One region of the Comamonas sp. CMM03 genome, then DNA from elsewhere that is predicted to be linked to it. Evidence: riboswitches for the same ligand, from Rfam matches in the RefSeq annotation. Region 1 holds a riboswitch; the other holds the start of a gene.
The links. A riboswitch is a leader RNA that binds a small molecule or an ion and turns the genes downstream of it on or off. The one in region 1 is predicted to bind S-adenosylhomocysteine.
Positions count from the first base shown of each region.

Region 1 (3,410 bases):
GTGGACGTGGCGCAGCAGACCCAGATCGCCATGGAAGGCGAGCGCATGCGCAATACCTTGCTCTCCGCCGTGTCGCACGACCTGCGCACACCGCTGACCGGCATTCTGGGGGCGGCCCAAGCCGCACTGCCCCATGCGCCGCAGGGCCCGGTGCACAGCATGCTGGTGCAGATCCGCAACCAGGCACAGGCCCTGCAGCAGCTGGTGGACAACCTGCTGGCCATGGCGCGCCTGCAGCAAGGTGGCGTGCACCTGAAGCGCGAGTGGCTACCAGTGGATGAACTGGTGGGCAGCGCCCTGGCGCAGATGCGCGAGCGCCTGGCTGGGCATGTGCTGCACACGGCGCTGCCGACCGGTCTGCCCTTGCTGGAGCTCGACGCCGTGCTGATGGAGCGCGTGCTGGTCAATCTGCTGGACAACGCCATCAAGTACACCCCCGCAGGTACGGCGATCACCGTGGCGGCGGGTGTGGAGGGCGGAGACTGTGTGCTCAGCGTGCAGGACGCAGGCCCGGGCCTGCCCGCCCACCTGTCGGCGCAGCAACTGTTCGAGCCCTTTACCCGCGGGCAGTCGGAGAGCGCTGTGTTTGGCATGGGGCTGGGGCTGGCTTTGGCGTTGCGCATTGTGCAAGCCCATGGCGGCCGTCTGGAGGTGGAAGCGGCGGAGCCCGGGCCGGGAGCGGTCTTCCGCGTGCGCCTGCCTGTGCCCGAGCAGCCATCCATGGACGATTGAGCCGACAATCCCGTGCACCACCCGCAAACCCGAACATGACGACCGTCGCTCCCCGCATTCTGCTGATCGAAGACGATGCCAGCATCCGCCGCTTTGTGCGTCTGGCGCTGGAGGACGAAGGCTGGCAGGTCTTCGAAGCCGAGACCGCCAAGCGCGGCCTGATCGAGGCCGCCAGCCGCCAGCCCGATGCCGTGGTGCTGGACCTGGGGCTGCCCGATGCCGATGGCAAGACCGTGATTGCCGAGCTGCGCGGCTGGAGTCTGTTGCCGATTCTGGTGCTGTCCGCCCGCGAGCGGGAAGAGGAGAAGGTGGCGGCACTGGATGCCGGTGCGGATGACTACCTGACCAAGCCTTTTGGCGTGCCCGAGCTGCTGGCGCGCCTGCGTGCGATGCTGCGGCGCCGCCAGCAGGCGTCGGCCACCGACAAGCCCGGCACCAGTGCACGCTTTGGCAGCGTGACCGTGGACCTGGCAGCGCACGATGTGGTGCGCGACGGGGTGCCGGTCCACCTGACCCCCATCGAGTTCCGCCTGCTGGCGGCCCTGGTTGCCGGCCATGGCAAGGTGCTGACGCACCGGCAGTTGCTGCTGCAGGTCTGGGGAGCGGAATACCTGGACCGGCCCCACTATCTGCGCGTGCACATGGCCAATCTGCGGCAGAAGCTGGAGCAGGACCCTGCGCAGCCCGCTCACCTGGTGACCGAGCTGCAAGTCGGGTATCGGCTGGTCGGTCTGGCGGCTTGACCGGTCAGTGCCCGTATAATCCCAGCTCATCCGAGGAGCGTTGCAGCGTTCCCCAGTCCCGCCACCCGCGGGGCGTCAGCGGGGCGTGAGGCTCGGATTTCATCCCGCAACGACGCTCACCCACGCTTTCTGTGCGGTGAGACGGTATTTTTCCCCTCTGCTTCAGAACGTGGTTTTTCATTCAATTTTTGGAGAAAACCATGAACGCTGCTGTTCGCTTCAACCCTGCCGATTCGGCCATCACCGACATTTCCCTGGCTGCCTGGGGCCGCAAGGAAATCAAGATTGCCGAAACCGAGATGCCCGGCCTGATGGCCGTGCGCGAGGAATTCGCTGCAGCCCAGCCGCTGAAGGGTGCGCGCATCACCGGTTCGCTGCACATGACGATCCAGACGGCCGTGCTGATCGAGACCTTGACCGCTCTGGGCGCACAGGTGCGCTGGGCGTCGTGCAACATCTTCTCGACCCAGGACCATGCAGCGGCGGCCATCGCTGAAACCGGCGTGCCGGTGTTCGCCATCAAGGGCGAATCGCTGAAGGACTACTGGGATTACACCCACAGCATCTTCGAGTTCGGCGCTGCCGGCACCGACAACGAAGGCCCCAACATGATCCTGGACGATGGCGGCGATGCCACCATGCTGATGCACCTGGGCAAGAAGGCCGAGAAGGACCTGTCCGTGCTGGCCAACCCCGGTTCGGAAGAAGAGAAGATCGTCTTCGCCGCCATCAAGGCCAAACTGGCCGTGGATCCCACCTGGTACAGCCGCAAGTCGGCCCAGATCCTGGGTGTGACCGAAGAAACCACCACCGGCGTGCACCGCCTGAACGAAATGTCGGCCAACGGCAGCCTGCTGTTCCGTGCCATCAACGTGAACGACTCGGTCACCAAGTCCAAGTTCGACAACCTGTACGGCTGCCGCGAGTCGCTGGTGGACGGTATCAAGCGCGCCACCGACGTGATGATCGCCGGCAAGGTGGCCGTGGTGGCCGGCTACGGCGACGTGGGCAAGGGCTGCGCCCAGGCCCTGTCCGCGCTGCGCGCCCAGGTGTGGGTGACCGAGATCGACCCGATCAACGCCCTGCAGGCCTCGATGGAAGGCTACAAGGTCGTGACCATGGAATATGCCGCCGACAAGTGCGACATCTTCGTGACCACCACCGGCAACAAGGACATCATCCGCCACGAGCACATGCTGGCGATGAAGGATGAGGCCATCGTCTGCAACATCGGTCACTTCGACAACGAAATCGACGTCGCGTCGATCGAGAAGTACGAGTGGGAAGAAATCAAGCCCCAGGTCGACCACATCACCTTCCCGGACGGCAAGAAGATCATCCTGCTGGCCAAGGGCCGTCTGGTGAACCTGGGCTGCGCCACCGGCCACCCCAGCTTCGTGATGTCCAACTCCTTCGCCAACCAGACCCTGGCCCAGATCGAGCTGTTCACCCGCCCCGACGCCTACGAAGTCGGCAAGGTCTATGTGCTGCCCAAGGTGCTGGACGAGAAGGTGGCACGCCTGCACCTGAAGAAGGTCGGTGCCCAGCTGACCGAGCTGACCGAAGCCCAGGCCGCCTACATCGGCGTGAAGAAGGAAGGCCCTTACAAGCCTGAAACCTACCGTTATTGATGGGCGGAGGCCGTGGCAGCCGTTGGCTGCCACGGTGCATGACCTGCGGGCTTGACTTCAGCTTGCCATGCGAATGCCGAAATCATGGGTGCAAGGCCCCGTACACAGGAGGCCGATTCATTTTCGGATCGCATACAACAAGGAGAAGCCAGGTCATGAGAGGTTTGTTTCAGCCCGCTGTGGCATTGATGTCGCGTTTGCGACTGGGTCCCAAATTCCTGTTGGCGGGCATTCCGCTGTTGCTGATGCTGGGGCTGGTGGGTGCCATGGCGGTGCAGCGCTACCAGGCGCGGGTGCAGGCACT
Region 1 covers NZ_JAHUXB010000002.1:803,572-806,981, reverse strand. The annotation lists gene KW830_RS10530 (sensor histidine kinase KdpD) at 1-732, shown strand, start outside; gene KW830_RS10525 (response regulator) at 768-1,475, shown strand; S-adenosyl-L-homocysteine riboswitch at 1,502-1,600, shown strand; gene ahcY (adenosylhomocysteinase) at 1,676-3,106, shown strand; gene KW830_RS21470 (methyl-accepting chemotaxis protein) at 3,262-3,410, shown strand, end outside.

Region 2 (3,410 bases), on a different contig from region 1:
CTCTCTCTGCCTCTTCCTCTGCTTCGTCTGTTTCTCCCGTAACCGCCACCCCTGCCCGTGCCACCGGCCTGCAAGGGGCCAGGCGCCGCGTGGTGTTTGTCGGCCTGTATGAGCTGATCGCCATCATTGTCTCCAGCCTGCTGTTCATGGCCACAGGCCAGGATTCGGGCGCCTCCGGGGTGATGGCCGTGGTGGCTTCCTCCATCGCCATCCTGTGGAACCTCACGTTCAACTGGCTGTTCGAGCGCTGGGAGTTGCGCCAGAGCCGCAAGGGCCGTTCCCTGCTGCGCCGCATCGTGCATGCCGTGGGCTTTGAAGGCGGTATCGCCGCCATGCTGATCCCGCTGATGGCCTGGTGGTTCGAGATCACGCTGTGGCAGGCTGTGGTGATGGAAGCCGGTCTGCTGGTGTTCTTCATGGTCTACACCTTTGTCTTCAACTGGTGCTTTGACCGCATTTTTGGCCTGCCGGCCTCGGCCCAGGCGCAGCCGGTCGCTGCCAGCTGACCGCCGCGCCTGCAGGGCGGCTACAGCCGCAGCCGCTGTACCCGGCGCGGCAAGCCCCTCTCCAAAATCCAAAAAAGCCCGCTACATGGCAGCGGGCTTTTTTTGCGACGCGCGTTGCGCATACACCCCTGCATCCCGGCATTCCGCGGCACGGCGCTGCACAATGTCAGGCAGGTGCGGCGTCACCGTCCGGGGGATGCCGCCTGTGCCAGGAGTCTGCCGTGCAGCCATCGCCTTCTTCGTCGCCATCGTCTTCCGCAACAGCCCACGCCTCTGCCAGTCCGCCACATACGGTGCAGGACCGCAGCCATGGTGCGGCCTTGTCCAGCCGGCTGAACTGGCTGCGCGCGGCCGTGCTGGGCGCCAATGACGGTGTACTGTCCACCGCCGGCCTGGTGCTCGGCGTGGCCGGTGCCGATGCCAGCTTTTCCGCCCTGCTGGCGGCCGGTGTGGCCGGGCTGGTGGCGGGCGCGTTGTCGATGGCGGCGGGCGAATACGTCTCCGTCAGCACCCAGCGTGATACCGAAAAGGCAGCCGTGCACCAGGAAAAAGCCGAGCTGGCGGCCCTGCCCGAGGCCGAGCTGCGCGAGCTGGCCGCCATGCTGCAGCGCAAGGGCCTGCAGCCCGCCACCGCCCACCAGGCTGCGCTGGAGATGACGCAGCACGACGCCCTGGCCGCCCATGCGGAGCTGGAGCTGGGCATACAGCCCGGCCAGTACACCAACCCCTGGCATGCGGCGTGGGCCTCGGCCGTGTCGTTTGCCGTGGGGGCGCTGGTGCCGTTGCTGACGGTGCTGCTGTCTCCCTCGACCTGGGCCGTGACCTGGACGGCCGTGGCCGTGCTGCTGGCGCTGGTAGCGACCGGCGTGGCATCGGCGCACCTGGGCGGAGCCCCCCGCCTGCCAGCTGCCCTGCGCAATGTGGCAGGCGGCCTGCTGGCCATGGGGGTGACCTATGCCATCGGCCGGGTGGTGGGCGCCCAGCTATAGCCCCGCAGGCACGGCGGCGCTGCACGCCGTAAAATCACAGGCTTCGCCCCAAGGAGCGCTGCAGCGGCCCGGTTGATGCCAACCCGCCCGTCAGGCTTGGGGCCCCGGCAGGCTGCGGCCCTGCCGCATGCAACGGCGCTCACCTGTTTTGTATCCCCAATTGTTTTCACACAGGTGAGTGCGATGTCTGCTGCTGTCCCCGTCTCTATTCCTCCCATGCGCCTGTCGGGCCTGGAGCCCGTGTTCATCGGCGAGGACACGCTGTTCGTCAACGTGGGTGAGCGCACCAACGTCACCGGCTCCAAGGCGTTTGCACGCCTGATCCTGAACGAGCAGTACGAAGAAGCCCTGGCCGTGGCCCGCCAGCAGGTGGAAAACGGCGCACAGGTGATCGACGTGAACATGGACGAGGCCATGCTGGACAGCAAGGCGGCCATGGTGCGCTTCCTGAACCTGATTGCCTCTGAGCCCGACATCGCCAAAGTACCGGTGATGGTGGACAGCTCCAAGTGGGAGGTGATCGAGGCCGGCCTGCGCTGCCTGCAGGGCAAGGGCATCGTCAACTCCATTTCCATGAAGGAAGGTGTGGAGGAATTCAAGAAGCACGCCAAGCTGGTCAAGCGCTATGGCGCGGCCGCCGTGGTGATGGCCTTTGACGAGAAAGGCCAGGCCGACACCTACGAACGCAAGATCGAAATCTGCGAGCGCGCCTACCGCCTGCTGGTCGATGAGGTCGGCTTCCCGCCCGAAGACATCATCTTCGACCCGAACATCTTTGCCGTGGCCACCGGCATCGAAGAGCACAACAACTACGGCGTCGATTTCATCGAAGCCACGCGCTGGATCAAGCAGAACCTGCCCGGTGCCAAGGTGTCCGGCGGCGTGTCCAACGTGTCGTTCTCGTTCCGCGGCAACGACCCGGTGCGCGAAGCCATCCACACCGTGTTCCTGTACCATGCGATTGCGGCCGGCATGGACATGGGCATCGTCAACGCCGGCATGGTCGGCGTGTACGACGACCTGGAACCCCAACTGCGCGAGCGCGTGGAAGATGTGGTGCTGAACCGCCGCCCCGATGCGGCCGAGCGTCTGCTGGAGATCGCAGACCAGGCCAAGGGCAACGCCAAGGACGACAGCAAGAAGCTGGAATGGCGCGGCACGGCCGAGCACCCCCGCACCGTCAGCGAACGCCTGTCGCACGCCCTGGTGCACGGCATCACCGACTTCATCACCGAAGACACGGAAGAGGCCTACCAGGCGATCGTGGTGCAGGGCGGCGGCCGCCCGCTGCACGTGATCGAAGGGCCGTTGATGGACGGCATGAACGTGGTGGGCGACCTGTTCGGCGCGGGCAAGATGTTCCTGCCCCAGGTCGTCAAGTCCGCCCGCGTGATGAAGCAGGCCGTGGCCCACCTGGTGCCCTACATCGAAGAGGAAAAGCGCCAGCAGGAAGCCGCAGGCCTGGATGTGTCGAGCAAGGGCAAGATCGTCATCGCCACCGTCAAGGGCGATGTGCACGACATCGGCAAGAACATCGTCACCGTGGTGCTCCAGTGCAACAACTTCGAAGTCATCAACATGGGCGTGATGGTGCCCTGCCATGAGATCCTGGCCCGTGCCAAGGCCGAAGGTGCGGACATCATCGGTCTGTCCGGCCTGATCACCCCCAGCCTGGAAGAGATGCAGTACGTCGCGGGCGAAATGCACAAGGACGACTACTTCCGCATCAAGAAGATTCCGCTGCTGATCGGCGGCGCCACCTGCTCGCGCGTGCACACGGCCGTGAAGATTGCGCCCAACTACGAAGGCCCGGTGGTCTATGTGCCCGATGCCTCGCGCTCGGTCAGCGTGGCGCAGAGCCTGCTGGGCGAAGGCAAGGACGCCTATGTCAGCGAGGTGATGGCCGACTACGACA
Region 2 covers NZ_JAHUXB010000003.1:347,148-350,557, forward strand. The annotation lists gene KW830_RS12230 (PACE efflux transporter) at 1-506, shown strand, start outside; gene KW830_RS12235 (VIT family protein) at 728-1,495, shown strand; S-adenosyl-L-homocysteine riboswitch at 1,540-1,643, shown strand; gene metH (methionine synthase) at 1,679-3,410, shown strand, end outside.
Region 2: another riboswitch for S-adenosylhomocysteine. It lies ahead of metH (methionine synthase); the one in region 1 lies ahead of ahcY (adenosylhomocysteinase).